DNA from 3 places in the Arthrobacter sp. GW460-12-1-14-TSB2 genome. Region 3 is predicted to be linked to each of the others. Evidence: riboswitches for the same ligand, from Rfam matches in the RefSeq annotation. Region 3 holds a riboswitch; each other region holds the start of a gene.
What was found. A riboswitch is a leader RNA that binds a small molecule or an ion and turns the genes downstream of it on or off. The one in region 3 is predicted to bind S-adenosylmethionine.
Positions count from the first base shown of each region.

Region 1 (10,234 bases), on a different contig from region 3:
GGCCGTAGACGCGGTGGCCGGAGTCGATGGCCTGCTCCACCACCTCGCGCGAGCGCCCGATCAGTTCCAGGGCGTCCGTGCTGAGGACGAACTTCACGGCCGGGTCAGCCGCGGCCTCGGCGATGTCCCTGGCACGCAGGTGCGCCGTACCGATCAGGAAGTTGCCGCTGCCGTTGCCCATCGGACTAGAAGTCCAGCAGGTTCCGGCGGAAGCCGCCGTCGCCGTAGCTTGTCCGGAGCAGCCCGCGGCGCCGCAGCACGGGCGCCAGGCGGTCCAGCGCCCCGTGAACGGTGGCCGGGTCCACGAAGCCGGAGAACAGGAACCCGTCTCCGCCCACCGTGGCCCCTGTCTCCTCGAGGTAGTCCGCAATGTCCTCGGCGGTGCCGATGATGCTGTCCCCGGCGCCGCCGCTGCGCGCCTGCAGGAGCTGGCGCAGCGTGGAGCCGGGCGGACCGGCTTTGGTGAAGTGATCCAGGGTGCCCTGGTTGCTGTTCGTGGTGAGTTCAGGGAGCGGGGCGTCGAGGTCGAACTGTTTGAAGTCGATGACGGAGAGATAGGAGATGGAGTTCAGCTGGCTGTCGATGTCGCGCTGCGTGAGCCGGCGCCGCTGCTCCCGGAGTTCGTCCGCTTCTGCCCGGGACCCAACCACGGTGGGCTTGAGGACGAACAGCACCTTGACGTCGTCGGGGTTCCTCCCTGCCGCTGCCGCCTCGGCCCGGATCGAGTCCCGGTAGGCCTTCATGCCGTCCGCACCCCTGGCCAGCGCGATGGCGACGTCCGTGTTGGCACCCGCGAACGCCTTACCGCGCGGGGATGCCCCGGCCTGCACCAGCACCGGTTCCTCGGGTAGCGGCGCGGTGTTCAGCGGTCCGCGGACCTTGAAGAACTCGCCGTCGTGGTTGATGGGGTGGACCTTCGTGTGGTCCGCGAAGATACCGGCGTCCGCGTCCTCCACAATGGCGTCCGGCTCCCAGCTGCGCCAGAGCTTGCGCACCACGTCCACGAATTCCTCTGCTTTCTCGTAGCGGAGGTCGTGCTCGATCTGCTGGTCCAGGCCGTAGTTCTGCGCGGCCAGGTCGCTGCCGGAGGTCACCACGTTCCAGCCCACCTGGCCGTTGGAGAAATGCTGCAGCGTGGCCAGCAGCCGCGCCGCGGTGAACGGCGGGTAGAAGGAGGCGCTGACTGTTGGAACAATGCCCAGGTGTTCCGTGGCGGAGAGCAGGTACGGCACCAGTGCCAGCGGATCGTGCTTGGGCGCGAACGACGCCTGCGCCAGCGACACCTCGGCGCTGCCGCCGTAGGTGTCCGGCACCGTGAGGGAGTCTTCGATGATGAACAGGTCCAGCCCGGCCCGCTCGAATTCGCGCACGGCATGCTGGTACAGGGCGGGCTTTTTCCAGTCGTAGCCGATGCCGTAGCCTGGCGTGCCCCAGCCCTGGACGCCGAAGCCGTGACCCACAAACCAACCGAAGTGCAGCATGGGACTGACTGTATTCCCGTTCGATCCATTCACGGCTGCCTGATTTCATCCGGCGTTACAGCGGTTCATCTCCCGTCATTATCCTCCCGGCAGGGTCTTTTGTAACCGCAAGATGGGGTCACGCACGGGTCACTGGAAACAGGGCGCAGCGCCGCTTTCAGCCGTGTCCCGTTACGGAAGATGACGACGACGGCGGTGCAGGCCGCCGTCGTAAGTGTTACGTTTTTGGGGAGTAATGAGAACCGGTGCCAAGCCCTGACTGGCCGGTCGGCAACCCTCCTTCCACGGCGGGGTGCCTCAGGTGAATACTCGGCATATCGACCCATTCGAGCTGCAAGCGTGAGAGAAGGAGATCCGTCGTGTCTGACGCACCCGCCCCACTGGCTCCGGCCGCCGCCGGCCAGGAACTACCGGCCCAGGACCTGCCCCAGGAAAAGCTGGCCTACCGGCTCATCACCGGCCCCGATGACCGCTCCTTCTGCGAGCGCATCTCCGCAGCGCTGGCCGATGGTTATGTTTTGCACGGGAGCCCGGCGGCCACGTTCAACGGCACCAGCGTGATCGTGGCGCAGGCCGTGGTCCTGCCCGCAGCCATCGCCAGCTCGGACGCCGCGGTGGCAACCGCCGTGGACGAACTTGAGTTTGACCTCGACTTCCCCGGCGAGGGTTTCGAGGGCCACGCATGAGCTACGCCGGAGACCTGAGCCCCCAGGACGCCTGGGCCAAGCTGGAACAGGGCGCAGTCCTGGTGGATGTCCGCACCGAAGGCGAGTGGGCCCACATCGGCATCCCGGACACGAAAGCCACCGAAAACGATCCCCTCTTCATCCAGTGGACCTTCCCCGGCGGCATCCCCAACCCGGATTTCATTCGCCAGCTGAAGCAGCAGGCACCGGAGGACACCGGCGTCGAACTGGTGTTCCTCTGCCGTTCCGGCGTCCGCTCGGTCGCCGCGGCAATCGCCGCCACGCAGGCCGGCTTCACGGCCTACAACGTCCTCGAAGGCTTTGAAGGCGAACCGGACCGTTATGGCGAGCGCACCGTCAACGGCTGGAAGAACCGCGGACTACCCACCAACCTCGGAAAGAACTAAGTGACTTTCAATCCCGACGCCGCCGGCTGGAACCCCGACACCCAGGCTGTCCGCGGCGGCCTTGACCGCACCAACTTCCAGGAGACGGCTGAGCCGATCTTCCTCAACTCCGGCTTCGTGTATGAATCCGCGGCAGCCGCCGAACGCGCCTTCACGGGCGAAGACGAACGGTTCGTGTACTCCCGCTACGGCAACCCGTCGGTGGCGACGTTCCAGGAGCGGCTCCGGCTGCTCGAGGGCACGGAGGCGTGCTTTGCGACGGCGTCGGGCATGTCCGCCGTCTTCACTGCCCTCGGTGCGCTGCTGGCCGCGGGCGACCGCGTGGTGGCTGCCCGCTCGCTGTTCGGCTCCTGCTTTGTGATCCTGAATGAGATCCTGCCCCGCTGGGGCGTGGAAACGGTGTTCGTGGACGGCCCGGACCTGGAGCAATGGCGGGCCGCGTTGGCGGAGCCGACGACGGCGGTCTTCTTCGAGTCGCCGTCGAACCCGATGCAGGAGATCGTGGACATCGCCGCGGTCAGCGAACTGGCCCACTCGGCCGGGGCGACGGTCGTCGTCGACAACGTCTTTGCCACTCCCCTGCTGCAGCGCTGCGGCGAGCTCGGCGCGGACGTGATTGTGTACTCCGGCACCAAGCACATCGACGGCCAGGGACGGGTGCTCGGCGGCGCCATCCTCGGCACCAAGGAGTTCATAGACGGCCCGGTCAAGCAGCTCATGCGCCACACCGGGCCTGCACTGTCCGCATTCAACGCCTGGGTGCTGACCAAGGGCCTGGAGACCATGGCCCTGCGCGTCAACCACTCCTCCGCCTCCGCGCTTCGCCTGGCCGGATGGCTGGAGGAGCAGCCGGCTGTCAGCTGGGTCAAATACCCGCTGCTGAAGTCGCACCCGCAGTACGAGCTGGCCGCCAAGCAGATGAAGGCCGGCGGCACCGTGCTCACGCTGGAGCTCTCGCCGTCGGCGGGCCGCACGGCGAAGGAGGCGGCCTTTGCGCTGCTGGACGCGCTGCGGATCATCGACATCTCCAACAACCTGGGCGATGCCAAGTCGCTCATCACCCACCCGGCCACCACGACGCACCGCGCCATGGGGCCGGAAGGCCGAGCGGCCATCGGGCTCAGCGACGGTGTGGTCCGGTTGTCGGTTGGGCTCGAGGATGTCGAGGACCTCATCCGCGACCTGGAGCAGGCGCTCAAGCAGATCTGACCCGGGGCTTCTGTGACCGCCGTGTCTGCAGTGCCATGATGAAGGCATGCCCTTCTTTGGTGACATTGCTTATGGTGATGCCGGGCTGTCCCGGAACCGCGCCCAAGCCCGTGCCCGGGCAGCCGCGGTGCTTCTGATGCTGGCAGCCGCGGCCACCGCAGTATCGGGCTGCGGTTCGGCCGGAGCCTCAGATCCGGCCAGCACGAGTGCGCCGGGGCCCCAAAGCACCTCCACGCCGTCGTCGCCGCCGTATCCGTCCTCGCCGCTTGCCACGTACGAGTGACCAAGCCGGACTCGTGCCGGGATAACAACGTCTGGCAGGTGGGGCAGACGGACTGAATCGCCAGCCGCAGCGCCGAAGGTGCAGAAGTACCGGGTCGGATTTCGGAGTAGCTCCGGCTAGCCCCAGAATGCGTCGCCTTTCGCAGTGTCCTGGAAGAACTCCCGCGCCTCGGTAATCTTGCCGTCAGCCACCCGGAATGCGATTGCGCCGTCCTGGTCCAGGGACCGGCCGCCGGTCTCTGCTCGGTTGTGCTGGACCGCAACGGTGTTGGTTTCCCCGCCGATGATCTCCTCAACGGTCACCTTCAGGTTGCCTCCGGAACGCGTTCCGAGCTCACCGAAATAGGCCAGGATGGCGTCGCGTCCCTCCTTCTTTCCGGACAGCACGCCGTCTCCGGCAACGTGCCAGACTGCGTGCTCCGCGAACATTTCGCCAAGGGTTGCCATATCGCCTGCACTGAATGCCTCGTATCCGCGCCGGACCAGTTCAACATTCTCCTGGGTTCCCATTTCGGGTACCTTCCCGTCTTCGTCGTCGGGTAATTCTCGGACGGTTCAAGGCTATTCCCGCGGAATTTGATTGTCGATGAGTTAGGTGTCGAGCTCCCAGTGCAGGCGGATCGCTTCGGCGATGGGACCGGCCGCCACATCCACCGTGAAGGCCACAGGTGCGGTTCCGGTCTCTTCAATGACGGTGTCGTGGTAGACCCGGCCGCAGGCAGGGCACAGCGTGTAAAGGTCCTCATCCCCGGGCCATGCCGCGAGTCCCTCCGGCACGGGGGTGCCCTCGCCAAGGTGGACGGGCATGCCTTCAGAGTTGGCCTGGATCAGCCCCTCGTCGCTGACGGTGTTTCCGCAGACACAGGTGATGGTGGTGACATCATGGCCGGCGACTGTGGCGAATTCGGTTTCCATGGCGCGCTCCGGGGTAGTAGGAACCTGATCAGGACTGGCGGACGCGCAACAGCACCGGCGCCTGCTCGCGCGCGGTGATGGCTTCAGCCGGGCGCATGCTGACATCCACCGCGTGGGCCACCACGGCAGCCAGCCCGGCGGCTGCGTCCGAGCTGGCCGCCAGGCCCTCCTGCATGGCACGGCGCTGCTGTTCCGAGCCCGTGCCCCGGTCCAGGACCCTGCGCATGCCTTCGCGGGCCAATTCCAGCTCGCCCTGTTCGGCCAGGACGGGCGCCACGTAGTCCACCAGCGCCTCCACTACTTCAGCGGCCGGTGCCGGGCGGAACGTGCCGAAATCGAGCAGGTCTCCCCGAAGCCCGCAATTGCTGGCCTGCCACGCCGCCATCCTGAGGAGCACTGTGGGTACGGGGGCCGGGTCCACACCGGCCCGCCATTCCCTGCTGGCCGATTCCACCAGACCGCGCACAAGGACGGCGATCAGGGCCGCGTCCTCGGCATGCAGGCAGACGTCTGCCACCCGGACTTCCACGGTGGGGTGGTTCCGGGAGAGCCGCGCGTCGAAATAGATCATGCCTTCATCCAGCAGCACGCCGCTGTCGAGCAGCCGGGTGACCACGCGGCGGTACATGGAGTGGGTCCCGAAGATCTGGGACGGGCCCGACGTCGGCCAGCGGTTCCACGCCTGCGTGCGGTAGCTTTCGAAACCGGTCTCAACGCCGTTCCAGTACGGCGAGTTCGCGCTGAGCGCCGTGAGAACCGCCAGCTTGTCCCGGATCCGGTCGATGACGGCGACGCCTTCCTCAGCCGATTCGACGAAAGTGTGGACGTGGAAACCGCAGGTCAGCTGCTCATGGACGGTGAGGCCGAAGCGCTCCTGCATGGTGGCATAGCGGGGGTTCGGCGTGGTGTGCGTTGTGGAGGCAATGGGCGATGTTGCCAGCGCTGCCACGCGGGCATTGTGTTTCTTCGCGGCGCTGTCCGCCAGGGCACGCCCCTGGCGGATCTGCAGCAGCAGCTCCTCATAGTCCAGGCACGGGCGCGTCTGCGTCTCGATCTGCTCAAGTTTCAGCTCGGCAGTCAGCCCGGTGTCGCTGTCGTTACGGGCTGGATCGTGCGGGTCCGGAATCCGCGGTTTGTCCGGAGCGTCGTCGGCAGCGAGCTTCCGCCCTGTCAGGAGGGCGTCCGCCAGCGCCAGCGGCTCCCCGGTCACGGGGTCCACAATCAGCAGCTCTTCCTCAACCCCGAAAGTTCGCATGCATACATTGTGCCCCCGTGGCGGGCGGTTAGACAGGCGCCGTCACATAGCCGTCGTTTAGTCCTGGAAGTACTCGATCTTCGCGCCGATGGTGTTGAGGCGCTCGGCCAGGTCCTCGTACCCGCGCTCAATCACGTAGATGTTGCGCAGCTCCGAAACCCCGCGGGCGGCCAGCATGGCCAGCAGGATGCACGCGGCCGGGCGGAGGGCCGGCGGGCAGCCCACTTCGGCTGCGCGCCACCGCGTGGGTCCGTTCACGTAGATCCGGTGCGGATCCAGGAGCTGGACGCGGGCTCCCAGCTTGTTCAACTCGGTCAGGTAGATGGCGCGGTTCTCGTAGACCCAGTCGTGGATCATGGTCTGGCCTTCCGCGTTGCCGGCAATGACGGCGAAGAACGGCAGGTTGTCGATGTTCAGGCCGGGAAACGGCATGGGGTGGATCTTGTCCGTGGGGGCATGCAGCGCGGAAGGCTTCGTGGTGACGTCCACCAGCCGGGTGCGGCCGTTGCGGGCAAAGTACTCCCCGGAGATCTCCAGTTCCTGGCCCATCTGCTCCAGGGTGGCGAGCTCGATCTCCATGAATTCGATGGGAACCCGGCGGATGGTGACCTCGGAGTTGGTCACGATGCCGGCGGTGATCAGGCTCATCGCCTCGATGGGGTCCTCGGACGGGAAGTATTCGATGTCGACGTCGATGGACGGCTGCCCCGAGATCTTCAGCGTAGTGGTCCCCACGCCGTCGATCTCCACTCCCAGGCCCTGCAGGTAGAAGCAGAGGTCCTGGACCATGTAATTGGGGCTGGCGTTGCGGATCACCGTGGTGCCGCGGCGGTGGGCGGCCGCCATGATGGCGTTTTCGGTGACCGTGTCACCGCGTTCGCTCAGCACGAAGGTGCGGTTGTCGCCGTCGGCCGGAGGTGCCTGCACGGAATAGAAGCCGGACGTCGCTTCCACCGACAGGCCGAACTGGCGCAGGGCCTGCATGTGCGGCTCCACGGTGCGGGTGCCCAGGTCGCAGCCGCCCGCGTACGGAAGCCGGTACTCGGCGGATTCGTCCAGGAGCGGCCCCAGCAGCATGATCACGCTGCGGGTGCGGCGGGCCGCCTCCACGTCCATGGAGCCGAGGTCCAGGACGGCGGGGCGGCGGATCTGCAGATCGTTGGCATTGAGCCAGGTGCATTCGACGCCGATGCTGGTGAGGACCTCCACGATCCGGTTCACTTCCTCGATCCGGGCCAGCCGGCGCAGCGTGGTGGTGCCGCGGTTGATGAGGCTCGCGCAGAGAAGGGCCACGCCGGCGTTCTTGCTGCTGTTCACGTCCACCGACCCGGACAGCGTGCGGCCGCCTTCCACCCGGAGGTGCGTCATCTGCGGCCGTCCCACCTTGACGATGCTGCGTCCCACAATTGCTTCGAGCCGCTGGATCATCTTGAGGCTGAGGTTCTGCTTGCCCTGCTCCATCCGGGCGATGGCGCTCTGGCTGGTGCCCAGCTCGCCGGCAAGCTGCCCCTGGGTCCAGCCCTTCTCGGTGCGGGCATCGCGGAGCAGCAGGCCTACGTGTTCAGCAGTCTCTTGAGTCATAAGACGAAAATATCACCCATGAGCTATTAAGCGGCGCGAAACGCCGGAAACTGCAGTTGAAGTCACAGAATATCCACTTCGTGCGATATGTCGGTGACGTGTGGCCTATTTCTGCTCGAGAAACACCATGTTCCAGGTTCCCGCGCTGACGGCCGCCCATACGGCCGCGGCCGCAATCAACAGCCCGCCGAGGACCACCCAGACGTCCAGGGTGCTGTACGTGGACTCCCGCGCCCACGTCCGCTGCGCACCGCCGAACCCCCGCGCCTCCATCGTGACGGCGAGCCGGGACGCCCGGCGGACGGCCTGGACCAAGAGTCCGAAGCTCTGCCCCAGCGTTGCCCGGAGCCGCTGCACCGGGCTTCCGTGCGAGCCCACGCCGCGGGCGCGCCGGGCCATGCCGATGGTCTGCCATTCCTCAGCCATCAGGCCCACGAGCCGCATGGCGGCCAGAGTGCCCAGCACGAACCTGTGCGGCAGCCTGGCCTTCTGGGCGAGGGCGTCCGCCAGGTCCGTGGGATCCGTGCAGCTCATCAGCAGCACCGCGGGCAGGGCGATCGCCACTCCCCGCAGCAGGAAACCCAGCCCCAGCTCCAGCGAGCCTTCGCTGATGGACCAGATGCCGACGTCGAGCAGGATCCTTCCAGTGTCCGGCGCCAGGATCGAGGTGCTCCAGCCGCCCAGCGCCGCCGCCAGGATCAGCGGCCAGCCGCGCTGCCAGAGCAACGCGACGGTCAGTCCGGCCAGCGGGAAGAGCAGCAGTTCGAAAGCCAGGGCCACGGAGGCGGACACCCAGTCGATGGACAGCGCCAGCACCACGGTCATCAGCATGACGACGGCGAACTTGGCCAGCGGATTGGCCCGCGTGAGCAGGGCGTGGTTCGCGGTTAGGGTCAAGGCGTCCCTCACGGTGCTGCCACCTCCGGGTTGCGCAGGCCCGGTTCCTGCCCGGCGAATTTGAGTTCGGGCGCACCCAGTTTCAGCTCGGTGCCGCCCAGGACGTCGCTGAACTCCTGGTCGTGGGTCACGGACACCACGGCGGTGCCGGCGTCGAGCAGTTCCGACAGGAAGGACGCCAGCTCCGCCCAGGTGTTGGCGTCCTGGCCGAAGGTGGGCTCGTCCAGGATCAGCACCCGGGGATGGGCGGCCAGCACGGTGGCCACGGACAGCCTGCGCTTCTCGCCACCCGAGAGAGTGTAGGGGTTCGCGTCCACGAGCTTGGTCAGCCGGAGGCGCTCCAGGAGTTCATCCACGCGTTCCTCGCCATGGCCAAGATGCCGCGGACCGAACATCAGCTCGTCCAGCACCCGGCCGGTGACGAACTGATGCTCCGGTTCCTGGAACACGGTACCGATCCGCGCGATCAGCTGCTCCGCCTTCCACTTGTACGGGTCAATGCCGGCGCCTTCGCTGAGGTCCACCGTGGCGGAAACGTTGCCGGCCACCGGGCGCAACAGCCCGGCGAGGGTCAGGGCAAACGTGGACTTGCCGGATCCGTTCGGGCCCGTGATGGTCAGCGCCTGCCCGGCCCGGACCTGCGCCGTAATGCCGGATTGCACCGGTACCGGCGGAACCGCCTTGAACCGGCGCCGGCGTGGACGTTCGCGGGAAACGGCTAGGCGCTCCGCGGCCAGCAGGAGGTTCCCGTTACCGGGCACACCCGCGGCCGCCGGCACTCCCGCGCCGTTCACTCCCGCACCGTGCGCTCCCGCGGCACCCACCAGTGCGGCACCGGACCGTGCCCGGGTGGCGGGCACGTACCCGGGCACCCAGACGCCGGCGGCAACGAGCATGTCCCGGGCTTCTGCCAGGACCTGGTCCGGCGGCCCGTCCAGGAGCACTGCGGAATCCGTGGCCGAACCCGGCTGCAGCACCACGATCCGGTCCACCAGGTCTTTCCACACGCCCACCCGGTGTTCCACCACCACCAGCGTTGCCCCGGTCTTGTCCAAGCACCGGCCCACGGCGTCCCGGACCTCCAGGACCCCTGCGGGGTCAAGGTTGGCGGTGGGCTCGTCGAGGAGCAGCAGTCCCGGGCGCATGGCAAGGATGCCGGCGAGCGCCAGGCGCTGCTTCTGTCCGCCGGAAAGGGCCGACGTCGGGTGGTCCAGCGGCAGGCGGGCCAGCCCGACGTCGTCGAGCGCTTCTCCCACGCGTGTCCAGATGTCCGCACGAGGCACGGCAAGGTTCTCGGCGCCGAAGGCGACGTCGTCCCCCACGCGGGAAAGGACCACCTGCGTCTCGGGGTCCTGCTGCATCAGGCCGGCGCGGCCGCGCTGTGCACGCGGCGGGGCGCCGTCGATCAGGAGGGTGCCCGTCTCGTCTGAGTCGTCGGCGTCCGGCACGCCCTCGTGGTGGGCGCCGGCGTCGCTGTCGCCGAGCACGCCGGCGAGGGCGTGCAGCAGCGTCGATTTGCCG
Region 1 covers NZ_JBWKYC010000028.1:19,145-29,378, forward strand. Annotated here, with positions in the region: gene AC07YR_RS21390 (aromatic amino acid ammonia-lyase) at 1-181, opposite strand, end outside; gene AC07YR_RS21395 (NtaA/DmoA family FMN-dependent monooxygenase) at 186-1,481, opposite strand; SAM riboswitch class IV at 1,713-1,827, shown strand; gene AC07YR_RS21400 (DUF1737 domain-containing protein) at 1,862-2,167, shown strand; gene AC07YR_RS21405 (rhodanese-like domain-containing protein) at 2,164-2,574, shown strand; gene AC07YR_RS21410 (O-succinylhomoserine sulfhydrylase) at 2,575-3,783, shown strand; gene AC07YR_RS21415 (hypothetical protein) at 3,830-4,066, shown strand; gene AC07YR_RS21420 (nuclear transport factor 2 family protein) at 4,183-4,575, opposite strand; gene AC07YR_RS21425 (hypothetical protein) at 4,657-4,980, opposite strand; gene AC07YR_RS21430 (glutamate--cysteine ligase 2) at 5,009-6,235, opposite strand; gene AC07YR_RS21435 (UDP-N-acetylglucosamine 1-carboxyvinyltransferase) at 6,293-7,816, opposite strand; gene AC07YR_RS21440 (energy-coupling factor transporter transmembrane component T family protein) at 7,922-8,725, opposite strand; gene AC07YR_RS21445 (ABC transporter ATP-binding protein) at 8,722-10,234, opposite strand, start outside.
Region 1: another riboswitch for S-adenosylmethionine. It lies ahead of AC07YR_RS21400 (DUF1737 domain-containing protein); the one in region 3 lies ahead of metX (homoserine O-acetyltransferase MetX).

Region 2 (10,234 bases), on a different contig from region 3:
CCTCCTGGTTAACGGAAAAGACCACGGCGGAGAAAGTTGTGAACGAGCCCAGCAGCCCGGGCCCAATCCCCGCCCGCAGCCAGAACGCTGTCCTGGGGCGTGCCATCCACACCGTGGTGAGCGCGGCAAGGACAAAGCTTCCGCAAACGTTGATGGCCAAGGTGGTCCACGGGATCGCGCCAGGGGGTTCGGGCAGGAGGACGCCCAGACCGTAGCGGAGTTCCGTCCCCACGAGAGCCCCGAGGGCGACTGCCGTCCAGGCACGCCAGCCGGCGCTTCTGAGGGCCTTCATTCAGGCGGCACGCATTCAGGCGTCCGCCAGCCGGCATCCGGCGTGGCGTGAATCGCTGTATACCCACAGCGCTGACGACACCTCATCGGCGAGGTCGAATTCGCGGCCGGCTCCGGCAGCGCCGATCCGGACCACCAGTGCGCCGCCGAAGGGTTTCCGGCCAAGCACTTCGATGTCGGCATCGAGATTGATCTCCTGCGCGGAAAGATAGCGCAGGAGATCGGGGTTGTCGTCGCTGATCCGGGTGATCCGGCCTGTGTGGCCGTCGTCGAGTTCGCTCATCCGATGGGCGTGCGGCATATGGACCGTGCCGTCCGCTGCCGGGATGGGGTCACCGTGCGGGTCGCGCAGGGGATCGCCGAGCTTGCGGGCCATCCGCTCGATGAAGGTATCCGACACTGCGTGTTCCAGGAGTTCGGCTTCGTCGTGGACTTCATCCCAGCTGTAGCCGAGTTCCTGGACGAGGTAGGTCTCAATCAGGCGGTGACGCCGGACCATCGAGAGCGCGAGGCGGATTCCGTCCGCCGTGAGCGTGATGGCGCTGTACGGCTTGTGGTCAACCAGGCCCTGGTCCTTGAGTTTGCGGACCATCTCCGAGACCGAGGAGTTTGCGACGCCAAGCCGCTGGGCCAGCTGCGAGGACGTGATGGGCTTGTCCTGCCACTCCGTAAAGGAGTAGATGACCTTGACGTAGTCCTCGATGGAGGAGGAGGGCGCGCTGGTCTTCACGAGTCCAAGCCTACCGCTTTGGCTGCGGCACTCATGCTTTGAACGCCCGCCAGGTCTGGGTGAGGTAGGGAAGTCCGATGGTGTCCGCCGGGGAATGGCCCAGGTGCTCGTGGAGGTACCAGTCCAGGTTGTGGCGGACCTTTGCGCGCGTACTTTCGCCGGCCGCGAGGTAATAGCTGCGGGACTTTGCCAGTTCGACGATGTCTCCGGTGGTCACTGAGTCTTCCCAGCGTGTCAGGTGGCTCTCAAGCCCGGCAAACTCCGGCCCGATTGCGGGACGGAAGTCCGGCTTGTGCACGTCCCCTGCATGCATGATCCGGGACAAGCGGTGGACCCACGGGACGGACGTATCCAGCTGATTCCACACCAGTCCCAGCACGCCGGCAGGGCGGAGGATGCGGGACAGTTCGGTGCTTGCCAGGAGGGGATCGCACCAGTGCCAGGCCTGGGCAACAACGACGACGTCGAACGCCGCGTCCGGGAGTCCGGTTGCCTCCGCTGTGCCCTCCGTCGCTGGAACTCCCGGCAGGACGAGGCGCAGTTGGGCGAGCATGTCCGGTGAAGGATCCACCGCGGAGACTGCCAGCCCGCGCTGCACCAGCAATGCGGTGTACTTGCCCGTCCCCGCCCCAATGTCAGCGGCGTCGGACACTCCGGCCATCCCGCCGACGCTTTCGATCAGCCAGTCCGCAGAGTCGCCAGGGTAGCTTGGGCGGACCCGGTCGTAGTGTTCACCGCCGTCCTGGAAGCTTTGGCCGAGCTCGTGCCGGCGCTGGTGGTGCAGTTTGGGGCCTCCCCGTGCCACGTGCAATCTCCTTCGGGCAGGCTGGAATTCTTACCCCTCGAATTTACCGCACAGACCGTGTCCCCAGTCCTCGGGCCTCAGGCCCAACGCTCAGTCGTCGGTGCAGGGCGCCGCGCCGGCGGTGCCGGGGGTATTGGGCGCCCATTCCGGGTAGCTGCGGGTGTCGTTGGCCGGCACCCAGCGGCCGGCGTCCACAACGTAGTCCCAGCCCAGGCCCGTGCGGCGGAGTTCCTCAATGCCAGCGAGCAGGCGCTGGGCGTCCTCCAGCCGGGATCCGACGCCGAAGCTTGCGCGGAGCGAGCCCGAGGGCAGTCCCAGCCGCTTGAGCAGCGGGTGGGCGCAGAAGCGGCCGTCCCGCAGGCCCACGCCGTGTTCGGCGGAGAGGTAGGCCGCAACAAGGCCCGCGTCGTAGCCGGCGACGGAGAAGTTGACCACCCCGATGGTGTCATTGGTGTCGCTGAAGATCTGGTGCACCGTGACGCCGTCGATCCTCTGCAGCCCCTCCACGAGGAAGGACCGGATGGCGGTCTCGTGGGCGTGCCACAGCTCCTGTTCCAGAGCGCCGATGACCTGCGTGGCGCGGGCAAGGGTGGCGGCGCCGAGCACGTTGGGCGAGCCGCCCTCATGCCGTGCCGGTCCCGTGGCCCAGCTGACGGAATCCAGCCGGGCCTCGCGGACCGCTCCGCCGCCTGCCAGGTGGGGGGTCCCGGCGTCGAGCCAGTCCGGCCGGCCCACGAGGACGCCGGAGCCGAAGGGTGCATACAGCTTGTGACCCGAGAAGGCGAGGTAGTCGACGTCGTCCGCTGCGATGTCGATGCGGCGGTGCGGGGCCAGTTGCGCCGCGTCCACCACAATCCTTGCGCCGTGTTCGTGCGCCAAAGCGGCCAGTTCACGGATCGGAAGGATTTCGCCGGTGACATTGGAGGCGCCGGTGACGGCCAGCAGGCTGATGTCACCCTGCCGGAGTTCAGTGCGCAGGCTCTCCAGGGTTGCCTTCAGGGTGGACGCGGCAACCACGCTGCGGTGCGGCACGCCCTGCCAGGGGAGCAGGTTGGCGTGGTGCTCGATGTCCAGGTAGAGCACTTCACCGGTGTGGCGGCCGTCCGCCACCGGCAGGCAGCCCGCCAGCAGGTTCAGGGAGTCGGTGGTGTTCCTGGTGAAAATGACGGAATCGTCCGGCCTGCCGCCCACGAAGCCGCGGACGATATTCCGCGCGTTTTCGTACACGGACGTGCTGATCTGCGAAGCGTAGCCCGCGCCTCGGTGCACGCTGGCGTAGTACGGCAGGATTTCGTTGAGGTAGGCCGAGACGACGGACAGTGCCGGTGCCGACGCGCCGTAGTCCAGGTTCGCGTAGCGGACGTGGCCGCCCTGGATCAGCGGAGCCTGGATCTCCGCGCCGGTGACGGCCGAGAGGGGGCGCCGGGCGACGCTGAACCGTTCATCCAGACGGGCTGGGGCGGGGGCGGTTCCGGAGTTTGCGGGGAACGTGGCAGTAGTCATGGGGACCTCACTGTAAAGGGACCCCTCACTCCGGGGATCCGCGCTTGCCGGGTCCGTTCCGGACCGGCCTGGTCGTCACCCGGGGCACCCCACCGCGAATGGAGGGTTGCCGGCCAGCAAACCGGGGTTTAGCGCTGGCACTCGTGACCTGTTTCGAGATTAGGACATTGACAGCGCCGCGGGAAAGTTGCGGCAATTATTAAGCACTTTGTTACGCGAGGCAGAAGAATGGCGTTGCGGCCGAACAAACGACGGCGGACGCACCCTTGGGAGGGGCGTCCGCCGTCGTTTATTCGGCACTGCGTTCATTCGGCGCTGCGTTGATCTGCCGCCCTCGCGCCTAGCGACCGGGGGGGTGCGCTGCGCGTCAGAGGAGGTCGTCGAGGTCCGGGTTCAGGCGCTTGAGGACCTCCGAATGGAGGATCGAGTTGGTGGCGAGGGCATTCCCGCCGAAGGGGCCGTCCACTCCCTCCAGCGAAGTGAAGCGGCCGCCGGCTTCGGTGACAATGGGCACCAGGGCGGCCATGTCGTAGAGGTTCAGTTCTGGCTCGCAGGCGATGTCCACGGACCCTTCGGCCACCATGCAATAAGACCAGAAGTCGCCGTAGGCCCGGGTCCGCCAGACGTCCTCCGTGAGGCCCAGGAATTCATCCAGGTTGCCGCGTTCCTTCCAGCCGCTAAGGCTCGAGTAGGAGAGGGAGGCGTCCGAGAGCTTGGACACGTTCGAAACCTTCAGCCGGGTGGCTGCCGCAAGCGACCGTCCCATGTAGGCGCCAGCCCCTTTAGCGGCCCACCAGCGCTTTCCCAGCGCCGGTGCGCTGACCAGGCCGACCACCGGCTCGCCCTCATCCACGAGGGCGATCAGGGTGGCCCACACCGGCACGCCGCGCACGAAGTTCTTGGTGCCGTCGATCGGATCGATGATCCAGCGGCGGGAACCGTGCCCGGAGCTGCCGAATTCTTCGCCGAGGACGGCATCCCGCGGGCGGGAACGGGACAGCTGGCCGCGGATGGACTCTTCAGCTGCTTTGTCAGCATCCGTGACCGGGGTCAGGTCCGGTTTGGTTTCAATCTGAAGGTCCAGCGCCTTGAAGCGGCTCATGGTCTGGGAGTCGACAGAGTCAGCCAGTACATGGGCGAGGCGCAGGTCGTCGTTGTAGCTCGAAGCGGGTTGGGTCATGGTTCCAAACTACCGTCTCTGTGGCCGGCCGGGCGGGATGTCAGGTCCTTGGCCCCTCTGCCTGCTACGAAACGATGCCGAGTTCCTTCGCTTCCTGCGCTTCCATCCGGGGATCGGTGCCGAGCAACCGCCGCAGGGACGCGAGACGCGCCGCGCCGGACGGCCCTGCGTGTCCTTCGGCCACCCAGGCGTCCACGCCGCAGTTGACGGCGGATGCATCATGCTTGCAGCCGCGTTCGCAGGCATCCGTGCCGGGTTCGAGATCGGGGAACGAACGCAGGATCCGGTCCGGATCGACGTGGGCAAGGCCGAACGACCGGATACCCGGGGTGTCAATAATCCAGCTTCCGGCGGGCGCGTCACTGATCCGCAGGGCCAGTGCCGACGACGACGTGTGCCGTCCCCGTCCGGTGACGGCGTTGACTCCTCCGGTGGCCCGCTCAGCGCCGGTCAGGGCATTGACCATGGTGGACTTCCCCACGCCCGAATGCCCAAGCATGACGGTGACCTTGCCGTCGAGGTGTGCACGGAGCTGCGAGACGGCGTCGCTGTCGAGGCGCGCGGACAGCCCGTCGTCCGAGCGGGCATCGATGCCGGAGGCGGCGGCGTCGGCGGTCCGGCTGATGATGACCGGGAAATCAAGGTGCCGGTAGTTGGACAGGAGCTCGGTGGGATCCTTGACGTCTGCTTTGGTGACCAGCAGCAGCGGCTCGATGCCGGCGTCGTAGGCCGCCACCAGGGCGCGGTCGATAAATCCTGTGCGCGGTTCCGGATTGGCGGCCGCGACCACCACCACGAGCTGGTCCGCATTCGCCACGACCGCCCGCTCAATCGGATCCGTGTCGTCGGCGCTGCGCCGCAAAAGGGTGCGCCGGTCCTGGATCTTCACGAGCCGGGCAAGGGTGTCGGGCTCTCCGGAAACATCACCCACCAGGGACACGAAGTCCCCGGCCACTACCGGCGAACGGCGCAGCTCGCGCGCCCGCGCGGCGACCACGATGCGTTCGTTGCCGCTGTCTTCGCCCACCACCGCCGTGTAGCGCCCGCGGTCCACCGTGATGATCCGGCCGGTCACGGCGTCGTCATGGCTGGGCCGGTCCTTGGTCCGTGGACGCGTACCTTTCTTGTTGGGACGGACCCGGATATCGGACTCGTCCCATGTACCGGTGCTACGCCCCACTGGCCTGTTCCGTCTGCCGGCCCGGCTGTGGTGCCAGCATGGCTTCCCACAGCTGCGGGAAGTCGGGCATCGTCTTGGACGTGGTGCCGATGTCTTCAACCTCGACGCCGGGAACGGCGAGGCCGAGGATGGCCCCGGCGGTGGCCATCCGGTGGTCGGCGTAGCTGTGAACTGTTCCGCCGTGGAGCTTTGCAGGCCGGATTATCAGGCCGTCGGCGGTTTCCTCAGCGTCCCCGCCCAGGCGGTTGATTTCCGTGACGAGTGCGGCAAGCCTGTCGGTCTCGTGGCCGCGGAGGTGCGCTATGCCGGTCAGCCGCGACGGGGTTGTTGCCAACGCACACAACGCTGCCACGGTCGGTGCCAGTTCGCTGGTGTCGGCGAAGTCTGCGCCCTTGATTTCCGGTCCGCCCGTCACGGTGAGTGTCCCGTCGGTCAGCGTGACCGTGGCGCCCATCGCAGCCAGGATGCTGCGCCACAGGTCACCCACCTGCGTTGTGGGCGCGGGCCAGTTGGGGATGCGGACGGTACCGCCGGTTGCCAGCGCCGCGGCGAGGAAGGGGCCCGCGTTGGAAAGATCCTGTTCAATGCGGCGGTCGAAGGCCCGGATCGAGCCCGGTGCCACCACCCAGTGGTTGGGGACGGAATCGTCGACCGACACGCCGACTTCGCGCAGTACGGCCACGGTCATATTGATGTGGTCGAGGCTGGGGACCGGCTTGCCCACGTGCTCAAGGTGCAGGCCCTCGGTGAAACGCGCTCCCACAAGGAGCAGCGCCGACACAAACTGCGATGAGGCGCTTGCATCAATCACCAGGTGGCCGCCGCGCACTTCGCCAGTGCCGGCCACCGCGAAGGGAAGCGATGACGGCCGGGTTCCGTCGGCGGCCCGGACATCGACGCCGAGGGCTGCCAGCGCCTCGATGATGGTGCCCATCGGCCGCTTGCGGGCGTGCGGGTCGCCGTCGAAGACTGTGGCGCCGCTGCGGAGGGCGGCCGCAGGGGGAACGAAGCGCATCACCGTACCCGCGAGTCCGCAGTCGATGGCGGCATCCGCCGCCGTCGCGTCCGGGGCGAGGGGAGTGATTTCAAGGTCGGGCCCGAATGAGCCGTCCCCCGGGACTTCCCGGATTCCGGCACCCAATTGGCGGAGTGCCTGGATCATTAAGGCCGAATCGCGGGAGTGCAGGGGTGCACGGAGGCGGGACGGCCCGTCGGCCAGGGCAGCAAGGACCAGGTACCTGTTGGTGAGGGACTTCGAACCGGGGACGGTGACTGTGGCGTCGACCGGCGCTTCGGCGAACGGTGCGGGCCAGGTGTCGTCCGCAACCGGCGCGGACGGTACTGGGGCGGGGGCAGTGCCTGTCATTCGTGCCTATGCTTTCACGGCGTGGTCCACGGCCTTGCGGACTGCTTTTTCGGCCTTATTGAGATTCTTGCTGGTGGTCTTCCGGGCGTCTGCAGCCAGGTGGCTGGCACCCTTGCGGGCGTCGGCGGCCAGATGCTCGGCCCGCCAGGCCAGGCTCGGCTTGCCCGCGGTGTCCACGGACGCAAGCAGTACGCCGCCGGTGAGCGTGACGTTCTTCAGGAGCTGGGTCCGCCGCGCGTCCCGGCCTTCCTTGGTGGTGATGTCGGCGCTGCGCCACTCGACGAAGGCGTTCAGCGCTGAAATGACGGCGAGTACGGAGGCTGCGAGCCGGGCCGACTTGCCCATGGCGAACAGCACGCCAGCGCCCACTTGAGTGCCTCCAATGACGCGTGCCAGTACTTTTTCGTTGGTGGCGAACGGGAGGGAATCCGCTGCCCGGCGCAACAGCGGCGACAGCTGCGTCGCAGTGTCATCCGCGTTCTTTAGCTTGTCCAGGCCGGCGAGAACGAAACTGGAGGCCAGCATGGGCCGGGCGAGAATGCGGACTAACGACATGAATTTCCTCCTGGGTGGACGAGCCGCGGAACATCTGCGGGGGAACCGGTTCTAGTCTTGCACTTTTGCGGAATATTTGCCCGCCGGCAGTGGTTATGGAAAGCAGGTCCCGATGAGTCACGGGCTGTGCTTGGCCACGGCCTAAGGCGCTTGCGGACGCCGGGCGGCTGAACGCTGAATGCGTTCGCACGGGCGCCTCCAGGATGGACGCCGACACAAGGACACAGAGCGGAGATGAAGCTTTGACATTGGTTAGGGACAGCGCGGAACTCCTTGCGCCGTTTGAGTTCTCGGGGCGTGATGAGGCTGGCGGGCACCCGCCGGTAGGCCCGGGACGTGTCACAGTAGACTTGAAGGCAATGAGCACCATTGATCCGGCCGTTGCGGCCATATACGAGGCTGCCGGTAACGAGGCCAAAAACAACAGCAGGCATCCGGCGGACGCCGGGGCCAGCGCGGACGCTGCAGCCAGCGCGGACACCGGGGTGAGCCCTGACGTCGGGACAAGCCCGGACGGCGCGCGGTCCGCGGAGGCGGAGGTCGACGTCGTGTCCGAGACCCCCGAGCAGCGCAGGCTGCGGTTTGAACGCGACGCCATGCAGTACGTCGACCAGCTGTATTCGGCCGCCATGAGGATGGCACGGAATCCCGCCGACGCTGAGGACCTGGTGCAGGAGGCCTACACCAAGGCTTTCTCGGCGTTCCATCAGTACAAACCGGGAACCAACCTCAAGGCGTGGCTCTACCGGATCCTCACAAACACGTACATCAACCTCTACCGCAAGAGGCAGCGTGAGCCGCTGCAGTCGAACTCGGACACCATTGAGGACTGGCAGTTGGCGCGGGCGGAATCGCACACTTCGTCCGGCCTGCGTTCTGCCGAAGCGGAAGCGCTGGACCACCTTCCGGATTCCGATGTGAAGCGGGCGCTGCAGGCGATTCCGGAGGAATTCCGCCTCGCGGTGTACTTTGCCGACGTGGAGGGGTTCGCGTACAAGGAAATCTCAGACATCATGAACACCCCCATCGGCACTGTGATGTCCCGGCTTCACCGCGGCCGCAAAATGCTGCGCGACATGCTTGCGGACTACGCCGCAGAGCGGGGTTTCAAAGCCGCAACCGATTCCGGTGCCGCGGCCGAAAGCACAACACAGGAGAACAGGAAATGAGCGACTGCCAGGGACTGGGCGATTGCGACGATGCCCGGATGCAACGTATTTACGAATATCTGGACGGTGCGCTGACACACAGCGACATCGCCGAGATCAAGGATCACCTGGACGGTTGCCCGGAGTGCCTTGAAGAGTACGATCTCGAGTGCGTCATCCGCAAGGTGGTCAAGCGCTCCTGTACGGAAGCCGCCCCGGAGAACCTGAAGAACGCCATCCTGGACCGGATCCATTCGATCCGTCCTGTCGAGGCCTAGCTCCGCCCGAAACCCGGCCGGACGGCAGCTGACCCCGATTTCACGGCATTAACGGCGAAGGGCCCCGGAAACCATGTGGTTTCCGGGGCCCTCTGCTTTAAAGCTCATGTTCCAAACCGTAGCTTAGGTGTTGGGGCGCTTCCCGTGGTTCGCGCCGCCACGCTTACGGTCACGACGTTTACGTGCACGCTTGCTCATAGCTGGCCTCCTTAATCTTGGTACTCAAAAGAGCTGCCCTCAAGTCTCCCACATCACGCGACGGCCCGCGAACCGGGGCCCGCTCAATGACTGCCGGCGTTCAGCGAGTTGCGGATCGATATTTCGGCCTGGTCCAGCACCGTCCGGATCGTCTCGAGCGTGACGCCGCTGATTGGTGCAGCGCTGGCCTTTACCCGAAGCTCCACACGCAGGTTGTCCCTGAACGACTGCACCAGCATTTCCGCCTCTTTGAGCGTGCGGTCGCCTTCGGGCGTGTGCCGGGTACCGCGGTCCGGGAACCCTGCGGAACGCGCAGACGACCGCGCGGCCTCGGCAGTGGCGGCAAGGTCGGCCCGGAGCCCGCGCATGTTGACGCGGATATCCTCCCGCAGATTGTCGGCCAGCCGGCGCACCGAGGCGGAAATGTCATTCTCCACGCCGGCCAGTTCGTCCCGGCGCCGGTTGAGCTCCACTAGGCCGGCTTGGGTGATGCGGTAGTTGGTGCGTCGCCCCTCGGCTTCCGTGGCCACGAGCCCTTCTTCTTCCAGCTTGCCGAGCCGCGGATAGATCGTCCCGGCACTGGGGGAGTAGGTCCCCCCAAAGCGTTCGCTGAGGGCTTTGATGAGTTCGTAGCCGTGTTTGGGGCCCGACTCCAGGAGGGAAAGCAGGTAGAGGCGAAGCGCGCCATGGGCGAAGACCGGAGGCATCTAGGCCTCCGTTTCGGTGTCCGCAGGCGACAGGCTGTGGATGATGGACGTCTTTCCGGAGACGGAGTTGGTTCGCACAATCATCAGCTGCGCATCCGGGCCGGCAATCGTCTGGACCTTGCCGCCCGGATGGACGTACTTCTGGTCGTCGATGACCACGGTGCCGCCGGCGGACTTGGCCACGACATCGACTCCGACGTCCTGGGGAAGCCGGACGGTCAGGTCGCCCGACACCGAATTGGCCCCGAAGTCGTGGGTGAAGCCGCGGAGGTCGAAGCTCATGTCGCCGCTGA
Region 2 covers NZ_JBWKYC010000016.1:94,453-104,686, forward strand. Annotated here, with positions in the region: gene AC07YR_RS17675 (fluoride efflux transporter FluC) at 1-292, opposite strand, end outside; gene AC07YR_RS17680 (metal-dependent transcriptional regulator) at 308-1,021, opposite strand; gene AC07YR_RS17685 (class I SAM-dependent methyltransferase) at 1,053-1,826, opposite strand; gene AC07YR_RS17690 (aminotransferase class V-fold PLP-dependent enzyme) at 1,917-3,329, opposite strand; SAM riboswitch class IV at 3,365-3,478, opposite strand; gene hisN (histidinol-phosphatase) at 3,697-4,509, opposite strand; gene rsgA (ribosome small subunit-dependent GTPase A) at 4,574-5,689, opposite strand; gene aroA (3-phosphoshikimate 1-carboxyvinyltransferase) at 5,679-7,055, opposite strand; gene AC07YR_RS17710 (DoxX family protein) at 7,062-7,610, opposite strand; gene AC07YR_RS17715 (sigma-70 family RNA polymerase sigma factor) at 7,970-8,779, shown strand; gene rsrA (mycothiol system anti-sigma-R factor) at 8,776-9,036, shown strand; gene AC07YR_RS17725 (50S ribosomal protein bL37) at 9,160-9,234, opposite strand; gene AC07YR_RS17730 (PadR family transcriptional regulator) at 9,318-9,941, opposite strand; gene AC07YR_RS17735 (DUF4097 family beta strand repeat-containing protein) at 9,942-10,234, opposite strand, start outside.
Region 2: another riboswitch for S-adenosylmethionine. It lies ahead of AC07YR_RS17690 (aminotransferase class V-fold PLP-dependent enzyme); the one in region 3 lies ahead of metX (homoserine O-acetyltransferase MetX).

Region 3 (10,234 bases):
TTTCTCCCAATGCTGACGTTTTCCTTCGGGCTGCCGGCTTACTTCGGGCCGCCGGTTCCCTTCAGCAGTCTGTCCTCAGGCAGCCAGCGGGCCGACTGGCCGGGAGCGTTTGAGAATCTTCGCGCGGTGAAGAAGCTCGCGTCTATGGCGACGGTTCATAGGAGGCGGCGGCGCGGGCAGTGATGTCCCGGGCAGTGGAGGCGCCGTGGATTGGTAGCCGTGCCCGGTCGGAGTGTGGATTTCCAGCGTGTGCCGAGGTCCTGGCCGCGGTTCTGCGTACCACCCAGGGGACTCCTTGGTGTGGTTGCAGGATTCGCAGAGCCCGCTGCCGTTGCCAAGGCTCGTGGGCCCGCCGTGCTGCCATGCGACGATGTGGTCGTGGTGGCGGATCGGCGCATCGCAGTAAGGCGTGCGGCAGGTGCCATCTCGTGCCTGGATGAAGCGGCGGAGACGCGGTAGGGAAGAGCCTTGCCCGGGAATCCATGGCGAGCAACTCACCAGTGCACGGGGCGGTGTAGAGCCGCCGCAGCCAAACGTTCAACGGCCGGTCACGGTCTTGGCTCAGGCCCTGAGGTTGGCCCTGGCTCTGGTCCTGGACGCAGATCTCCCTGGCCCACCCGGCGGAGACCACACTGTAGCCCGGAAGCCTCGCCGGTTCGCTGTCGCCCTGGAACAGGGTGCGGTCGGTCATGATGAGCTGGATTTCAATTCCCACGATCCCGCCCGGCGTCCCCGTGATGCGTTCTACCAAGTCATCCGCCATGATTTGTCCGCCGGGACCGGCTGTCTCCGGCCGAGCGCAGCGCGTCGGACTGCCGGGTGAGCGCTGCGTGGACTGCCACACCGGCTGTGACCGGGAGTAGCGCGGTCAGGTAAGTCATGGCGTCCGGTGCCGGGCGAAGGCTCACGTGCCGGTCTGCCACGGCCTGGCGGGCACGATTCACCACTGAGTGGGGGTCCAGCCGATACGCCGCCGTCCGGGCCGCCGCGACGATGGTCCGGTCGCCGGCGCCCGCCAGCGCTCCGGAGTCCGCGGCGAGCTGTTCATCGACTGCGCACCGGCCCGCCGCGGACAAGCAGGCTGTTTCCTTTACCAGCAGCGTGGCGCGCCACTCATTGAGTTGGCCGGCGCGCAGGGCCGCCAGGGTGTGGGGCATCTCCGTGACCAGGGCCTTCGCCAGTCCAAGCAGCCGGCCGCCGCGGGCCGGAGATTCACGGCGGGCCAAAGCGATCTGAGCCGCGACGCCTTTGCCCAGTTCATCAGCAGGCAGCCCGGACTCGGCCTGCGCACGGCGCTGCTGGACATCGAACGCCACCGAGGAGCGGGCCTGCATCGAGGCCGCGGCTGATTTCAGGTCCTCCAGATCCCGCACCTGGTCGATCAGGGCGGCACTGTCGCCGCAGGGCCGGACCGAGGCCAGGAGACCAATCAGGTCCCTGACCGTGATCCCGCTGCCTGCGTCCTCCGATGCCTCTCCCGGCCTGCTATTGCCTTCCATAGCTGAAGTCTGGCAGTGACCACCGACAAAAAGCGGGCCAGCGCCCGCCCCAACGACTGACCTCCTAGTCCACCTGCGGGAAGCCGAGGTCGATCACCGATGTGGATGGATCCGGCCAGCGTGTGGTCACCACTTTTCCGCGGGTGTAGAAGCGGATGCTGTCCGGGCCGTACATGTGGGTGTCGCCGAACAGCGAGTTCTTCCAGCCGCCGAACGAGAACGTCCCCACCGGTACCGGGATGGGCACGTTGACGCCCACCATGCCGGCCTCGACGTCGAACTCGAACTGGCGGGCCGCACCGCCGTCGCGCGTGAAAATGGCCACGCCGTTGCCGAACTCGTTCTCGTTCACCAGCCGGACCGCGTCGCTGTAGCTGTCCGCGCGGACCACCGACAGCACAGGACCGAAGATTTCGTCGTCGTACACCTTCATGCCCGGCTTCACGTGGTCCACCAGGCTGACGCCGATGAAGAAGCCGTCCGAGTCGAACACCTGCTCGCGGCCGTCCACTACAACCGTGGCGCCTTCGTTGGCGGCGCCCGCGACATAGGAAGCCACCCTGTCCCGGTGTTCCTTGGTGATGAGGGGACCCATCTGCGAGGCGGGGTCCGTGCCGGGACCGATGTTGAGGTCCGCCATGCGCGTTGAAATGGCCTTCACCAGGTCGTCGGCAATGCTGCCCACCGCCACCAGCACGGACACAGCCATGCACCGTTCACCCGCCGAGCCGTAGGCAGCTGACACGGCGGCGTCAGCGGCCATGTCCAGGTCTGCGTCCGGCAGGACCACCATGTGGTTCTTGGCGCCGCCCAGTGCCTGGACGCGCTTGCCGTGGTCGGCCGCACGCTTGTAGATGGACTGCGCGATCGGAGTGGATCCCACAAAGCTGACAGCCTTGACGCCGGGGTGTTCCAGCAGGACGTCCACGGCCTCCTTGTCGCCGTGGACCACGTTCAGGACGCCCGGGGGCAGGCCCGCCTCCGCGAAGACTTGGGCAATGAAAACGGCCGACGACGGGTCCTTCTCGCTGGGCTTGAGGAGCACGGTGTTGCCGCAGGCGAGCGCACTGCCGATCATCCACAACGGCACCATGGCCGGGAAGTTGAACGGGGTGATGCAGGCGACCACGCCGACCGGCTGGCGCACTGAGTGGACGTCCACGCCGCTGGACACCTGCTCCGAGCGTTCGCCCTTGAGCATGTGGGAGAGTCCGGTGGCGAATTCGATGTTTTCGAGGCCTCGGGAGATCTCGCCTTCAGCATCGGAAAGCACCTTGCCGTGCTCGCTGGTGAGGATGGCAGCCAGCTCGGACTTCCGCTGCGTGAGGAGTTCCCGGACCCGGAAGAAGATGTTGGTGCGCTTGGCCAGGCTCGTGGCCCGCCAGCCCGGCAGGGCGGCCTGGGCGGCAGCGATGGCCTCCTCCACGCGTGCGGCCGACGCGAGGGCCACCTCTTTGTCCTGTGCTCCGGTGGCGGGGTTGAAGACGGGGCCGAAGCGGTCGGCGTCGCTGATCAGGGCGCCGTTGATGAAGTGCGGAATGCGTTCCATGGGTAAGTCCTATTCGTGAAGCAGGCTGCGGTTAGTTGGAGGACTCGAGCGAGCCGTCGACGAGTTTGATGATCATGGAGCAGTCCTTACCGGACTGCCCGGAGTCGATGAGGCGCTGGAAGAGCGTCTGCACGTGCTCGCCGATCTCCAGTGGAGTGCCGGTGTCGCGGGCAGCGCTGATGGCCAGGCCGATGTCCTTGTTCGCCAGTTCCGTGGTAAACGTCGGGGCGAAGTCGTTGTTGGAGGCAGCGGTGGGCACGACGCCGGCCACCGGGTACCAGGTCCGCAGCGCCCAGCTGTCGCCGGAGGACACCGAGGCGATGTCCCAGAAGACCTGCTTGTCCAAGCCCAGGCGGTCGGCGAGTACGGCACCTTCGGCGGTGGAGGCGAGGTTGATGAAGAGCATCAGGTTGTTGCAGATCTTCGCTGCCTGCCCGGTGGTGGCGCCGCCGGTGGGAATGATGTTGGAGGCCATGGGGCGGATGTATTCGGTGGCCTCGGCCACGGCGCCCGCCTCGCCGCCGATCATGAAGGTGAGCGTCCCCGCCTTCGCGCCGCTCATGCCGCCCGAGACCGGGGCGTCCACGAACCGGAAGCCGGCGGCAGCGGCGGCGTCGTGCAATGCCTGGGCGGAGGCGATGTCGATGGTCGAGGAATCCACCAGCAGCGTCCGGGTGTCGGCGTGGGCCAGGAGGCCGTCCTCGCCCAGGTACACGGCACGGGCGTGCTCGCCCTTCGGCAGCATGGTGAAGACGACGTCGGCACCGTCCACGGCCGCGGCAATGCTGGCCACGGGCTTCACGCCGGCTGCTTCGGCAGCCGCCACCGCCTCGGGATTGAGGTCGAATCCGCGGACGTCGTGACCGGCCTTAGCCAGGTTTGCTGACATCGACCCACCCATGTTTCCGAGACCGATCCAGGCGACAACTGCCATGGCGAAAGCTCCTTTGCTTCGTGTACCAGCCCTATTGCTGGAAGTTCCGTGTCCACCATCACACCCTGTTACAGTGCAATCAAGAGGAAAAAATACAGACGGTATGTGCATTGATGCACATACCTCCGAACAGCCGTTCCGGAGATTGAAAGCGTGGAAGTGAAGAAGTGGATTTGAACCGGCTGCCGAGTCCGGATGACCTGCTGATCCTGCTGACGGTGGCCAGGCTGGGCCGGTTCAACGCCGTGGCAGAAACCCTGGGCACAACGCACACCACCATTTCCCGCCGGATCATGGCGCTGGACAAGCAGCTCGGCGGACGGACGCTGGAGCGCAGCCCGCACGGCTGGGAACTGACCGAACTGGGCAGCCATGCCGTTGCCGCCGCCGAGGCGATCGAGGCGACACTCGGCTCTCTGACCGGCGCCCTCAGCAACGGCGAAGATTCGCTGTCCGGCCTGGTCCGGATCAGCACTTCCGACGGCTTCGGTGCAGAATTCGTCGCGCCGGCGCTGGTCCGCCTGCAGCAGGGCAACCCCCTGCTGAACGTCGAGATGCTCAGCGCCACCCGCAAGGTCAGCCAGAACCGCTCCGGCGTGGACCTGGAAGTGGTGGTGGGCCGGATGGACGTCACCAACGCGCAGCCCATCTTCCTCACCAACTATTTCCTGCGGCTCTACGCCAGCCCGCACTATGTCCGCTCCCGCGGGCTGCCGGCTGCCCTGGACGACGTCCGGGATCACGGCTTCGTTTCCTATGTGGAGTCGGCGCTGCAGGTGGCGGAGCTGGGGCACCGGTCGTCCCAGCTGCCAGCCCCAAAATCCAGCTTCCAGGCCACCAGCGTCTTCGCCCAGGTGGAGGCGGTCCGCTGCGGTGCGGGCATTGGCCTGCTGCCGAACTTCATGGTCGCGGACAACCCGGACTTCGTTCCGGTGCTTCCTGAGCTGTTCCAGCGGCAGCTTCCCATCTGGGCGGTGGCCCGTCCGGAGTCGCTGCGCTCGGCGTCCGTCCGGGCCGTGGTGGCAGCGCTCAAAACGGAAGTGTCAGGCCGCCAGGACATCCTGGCAGCCTGACATTTACCTATGCCTGGAACAGGCGGCGAACCACTGTCCCGGCCGCCAGCGCATCGAGGCCCTCGTTGATTTCCGCGAGCGGCCGCGTGTCCGTGTGCAGCAGTTCCACCGGAAGCCGTCCGGCGCGCCAGTGGTCAAGATACAGCGGAATGTCGCGCTCCGGGACCGCGTCTCCCATGTACGAACCAAGAAGCCGCTTCCCCGCACCGGCGAACTGGAGCGCTCCCACAGTCAGTTCCGCTGAGGGCTTTGGCAGCCCGACGGAGACGACGGCGCCGCCGCGGGTGACGAGGTCCAGGCACGAGCCGATCACCCCCGCGGACCCCACCGCTTCAACGGCGACGTCCACACCGTCGCCGGTCGCCTCAGCGACCAGTCGCGCGGCATCGGCCGGAGTTCCCACTGCCGTCGCCCCGCAGTCCATTGCGAGCTGATGCTTGCCCTCGTTCGGGTCGATGGCAATGACGGCGGCGGCACCGGCCAGGGACGCCGCCATCACGGCGGAAAGCCCGACGGCGCCGAGGCCGAAGACGGCCACCGACTGTCCGGCGGTGACCGCCGCGGTGTTCAACACTGCGCCCATGCCGGTGAGCACGGCGCAGCCGAACATGGCCGCGACGGTGTCCGGGACGTCGTCGCCGATCACCACGACGGATTCCCGTGCCACCACGGCGTAGTCAGCAAAAGCCGATACCCCGAGGTGGTGGTTGATCCGCTCCCCCGACGGCGTCCGCAGCAGAGCCTCCCCGTGCAGCAGGTCTCCCGAGCCGTTGACCTCTGCGGCGCGGTGGCACAGGGCCGGGCGGCCGGAGCGGCACGCGCGGCAGTCGCCGCAACTGGGGACGAAGACGAGCACCACATGGTCCCCCGCCGAGACGTCCTCCACTCCCTCGCCGACCGTCACGACCCTCCCGACGGCCTCATGCCCCAGCGCCATGGGCAGCGGCCGTACCCGGGAGCCGTCCACTACCGACAGGTCCGAGTGGCACAGGCTGGAGTAGGTGATGGCCACCCCGAGTTCGCCGGCGCGGGGTTCGGGCCGCTCAAGTTCCTCCACCACAAGCGGGCGGGCTTGCGTGTAGCTGGTGCCGGCGGGGACAGCGGCGTAAAGGACTGCTGCTCGCATCGAAACTACTTCCTGGCGGATACTTTGGCAGCGGCCAGGAGGTCCGCCGTGCCCTGCGCGTCCGCGGCGTCAACGTCGTGCAGCGAAATCCCCCGGGTTTCCTTGAGGAAGTACACCGCCACCATCGTGACCAGGCACGCGCCCAGCAGGTAGAGCGCCACCGGGACGGAGGACTTGAAGTTGCTCAGCAGCGCCGTGGCGATGATCGGGGCCAGGGAGCCGGCAACGATCGAAGTGACCTGGTACCCGAGTGATACGCCGGAGTAGCGCATCCGGGTGGGGAACATCTCGGCCATGATCGCAGGCTGGCCGGCGTACATCAGTGCGTGGAACAGGAGTCCGATGGTGATGGCGGCGAGGATGACGAGGTCGTTCTTGGTGTCCATCATCGGGAAGGCGAAGAAGCCCCAGGTGCCGCCGAGGATGGCGCCGGCCATGTACACGGGCTTGCGGCCGAAGGCATCCGAAAGCTTGCCGACCATCGGTACGGCGCAGAAGTGGATGAAGTGCGCCACCAGCAGGAGCAGGAGGATCCTGGACGTGTCGGTCTGGACCACAACCTTCAGGTAGGTGATGGAGAACGTGACCACGAGGTAGTAAAGGATATTTTCAGCGAACCGCAGGCCCATGGCGGTGAAGACACCGCGCGGGTACCGGCGGAAGACTTCGGCCACGCCGTAGCCCTTGTTCTCAACAACAACTTCCTTGCGTGCCTCGAGGAAGATAGGGGCATCCTGGACCTTCGTCCGGATGTAGTAGCCCACGATCACGATCACCGCGGACAGCCAGAAGGCGACGCGCCAGCCCCAGCCGAGGAAGTCGGCAGAGGACAGCGTGGAGGACAGGGTGAAGAGCACGCCGGTGGCCAGGAGGTTGCCCATGGGCACGGCAGACTGCGGCCAGCTGGACCAGAATCCGCGAGACTTGCTGGGGCTGTGCTCAGCCACGAGCAGCACGGCGCCGCCCCATTCCCCGCCGACGGCGAAGCCCTGCACGAACCGCAGGAACACCAGCAGGGCGGGTGCCCAGTAGCCGATCTGCGCGAAGGTGGGGAGGCAGCCCATCGCGAACGTGGAGACGCCCACCAGGATGATGCTCAGCTGGAGCAGCTGCTTGCGGCCGAACTTGTCACCGAAGTGGCCAAAAACGATGCCGCCGATGGGACGGGCGACGAAGCCCACCGCGTAAGTCACGAAGGCGGCAATAATCCCGTCCAGCTCCGTGCCGGAATTGGGGAAGAACATCTTGCCGAAAACCAGTGTTGCCGCCGAGGCGTAGAGGAAGAACTCGTACCACTCAACAACAGTGCCGGCCATCGAGGCCGTCACCACCTTCTTCAGGCCGGAGGCCTTGACGTCAGTCTCATCTGCGCGCCTTGCGGCGGAGTCTTGCGTGCTCATTTGTGAACTCCTTCGGCGTCTCCGTCGACGCCATGTGGACCATTCCGTAGCGGCCGCGTGTGATGTGCACCACCAACGCGCCGGTCCCCTAGAGTATGGACTCACATTGCCGCAGGCTCAACGCCATTTTCTGCAGAACTGCTCTGCAAAAATGCACATTGAGCCGACGGGGCTATGCGAAGAAGTTCTGCCGCAACTGCGTGCTGAGCTGGCCGATCTCGGTCAGGAAGCCGTCATGGCCGATGGGCGCTTCGATGACGTGCACTGGCACATCCCCCGGCAGCGCAGCCGCGAGTTCATAAGACTGTGCCGGAAAATACAGCCGGTCCGTATTCACGGCGGCAATAAAGAACTCGGCCGTGGCCTGGGCCAACGCGTCCTTGAGCGGACCGCGCCCGCGGCCCACGTCGTGGCTCATGAGCGCTTCGGTGATGGCGATGTAGCTGTTGGCATCGAAGCGCCGGACCAGCTTGGTGCCCTGGTGGTCGAGGTAGCTCTCCACCTGGTAGCGGCCGCGGTCCCCCAGCGACACCGCTTCGAGCGGGCTCTCGCTGCTCTGGGCGTTGCGGCCGAACCGGGTCTCCAGCTCGTACGCGGAGCGGTAGGTGATGTGTGCGATCCTGCGTGCCAGGGCAAGGCCGGCTTCCGGCTCCGGGCCGCCGTAGTAATCGCCGTCGTTGAAGTTGACGTCCTGGCGGATGGCGAGGGTTTGGGCCTGGGCAAAAGCGATCTGCTCGGCGGTGCTGCTGGCTCCAATGGATATCACGGCACAGCGCCGGACGCGGTCCGGGTAGCTCACGGCCCATTCCAGTGCCCGGGCTCCGCCCAGGGAGCCGCCCAACACCGCGTACCAGCTCTCGATCCCCAGCGCATCCGCCAGCCGGGACTCGGCCGCCGTTGTGTCCCGCAGGGTCACCAGGGGGAAGCGCGAACCCCACGGCTTACCGTCCGGGGCCGGGGTGGAAGGACCGGTGGAACCGTAGCAGCCGCCGACGATGTTGATGGAGACCACGAAGTACTTGTCCGTATCAACGGGGGCTCCGGGTCCGGCCAGCTGTTCCCACCAGCCTTCCTCGTCGCTGGCACCCCTGGTGACGTGCGTGGTGCCGGTGAGGGCGTGCTGCACCAGCACGGCGTTGGAACGGTCCGCGTTCAGCGTGCCCCATGTTTCGTACGCAAGCGTTACGTCCGGCAGAAAGCCGCCGGCCTCCAGCTCCAGCCCGCCAACGCTGAGGAACTTGACCGTACCGTCAGGGACGGCGGTGTCCACCGTGCTGGTATCCGTGTTGTTGCCTGTCGTTGTATCCGTGGTGTTGCCTGTGGTTGCATCCACTGCGTGGGTATCTGTTTCGGGTACACCGCTGCGGGTGACGGCAATCGTCATCTGAGGACCTCTTCTTCGCGCTTGCCCGCCGCCAACTGGCCGGCAGGCCAGGTCTTCACCCGGGGCACCCCGCCGCGGAAGGAGGGTTGCCGGCCAGCAAGCCGGGGCTGTCGCTGGCACTCATGACCTTCAAAGAGTCTACGAAATGCGTCGCCGCAATGGCTAAGAATGTGACATCAATATGACTCCCGGCGTCGTGGACGCCGGGAGCCGTACTGGTCAGTCGCCCTTGGCGGCGCGGAAACCGGCGTCGAGGTCGGCGATGATGTCGTCGATGTGCTCCAGCCCCACCGAGAGGCGGACCAGGCCGGGGGTCACACCGGCCACGGCCTGCTGCTCTGCCGTCAACTGGCTGTGCGTGGTCGACGCCGGGTGGATGACCAGGGAGCGCACGTCACCGATGTTTGCCACGTGGGAGTGCAGCTCCAAGGCGTCCACGAACCGCTTGCCTGCCTCGGCCCCGCCGGCGATGTTGAAGGACACGATCGCGCCGGTGCCCTTGGGTCCATACTTGCGGCCGCGCTCGTACCAGGGGCTGGACGGCAGGCCCGCATAGGCGACGGATTCGACGTCGTCCCTGGACTCCAGCCACTCGGCGACGGTCACCGCGTTGGCAACGTGCCGCTCCACACGCAGGCTCAGGGTTTCCAGCCCCTGGGCGATGAGGAAGGCGTTGAACGGGGATACCGCCGAACCGAGGTCGCGCAGCAGCTGGACGCGGGCCTTGAGGATGTAGGACAGGTTCGCCCCCAGTGCACCGTCCGCCCCGAGGTCGCGGGCGTAGACAAGGCCGTTGTAGGTGGGGTCCGGCGTGTTGAAGCCCGGGAACTTCTCCGGGTCCTTTCCGAAGTCGAAGTTGCCGGAGTCCACGATCACGCCGGCGATGGCGCTGCCGTGCCCGCCGAGGTACTTCGTGGCCGAGTGCACCACAATGTCGGCACCCCATTCCAGCGGCCGGATGAGGTACGGAGTGGACAACGTGTTGTCCACGATCAGCGGGACGCCTGCCTCGTGGGCAACGCGGGACACGCCTTCGATGTCCAGGACATCCTGGCGCGGATTGGAGACCACCTCGGCGAAGAAGAGCTTGGTGTTCGGCCGGACGGCATCCTTCCACTGCTGGAGGTTGTCCGGATCCTCGACGAACGTCACGGAGATGCCGAACTTCTTCAGGGTGTGGGCCAGGAGGTTATACGTGCCGCCGTAGAGGCTGGGGCTGGCCACCACGTGGTCGCCGGCTTCGGCCACGTTGAGGATGGCGAAGGTTTC
Region 3 covers NZ_JBWKYC010000013.1:121,176-131,409, forward strand. Annotated here, with positions in the region: partial or broken gene AC07YR_RS15895 (HNH endonuclease) at 76-1,499, opposite strand; gene AC07YR_RS15900 (CoA-acylating methylmalonate-semialdehyde dehydrogenase) at 1,564-3,048, opposite strand; gene mmsB (3-hydroxyisobutyrate dehydrogenase) at 3,080-3,982, opposite strand; gene AC07YR_RS15910 (LysR family transcriptional regulator) at 4,156-5,055, shown strand; gene AC07YR_RS15915 (zinc-dependent alcohol dehydrogenase family protein) at 5,063-6,181, opposite strand; gene AC07YR_RS15920 (MFS transporter) at 6,187-7,581, opposite strand; gene metX (homoserine O-acetyltransferase MetX) at 7,754-8,965, opposite strand; SAM riboswitch class IV at 8,978-9,093, opposite strand; gene AC07YR_RS15930 (bifunctional o-acetylhomoserine/o-acetylserine sulfhydrylase) at 9,185-10,234, opposite strand, start outside.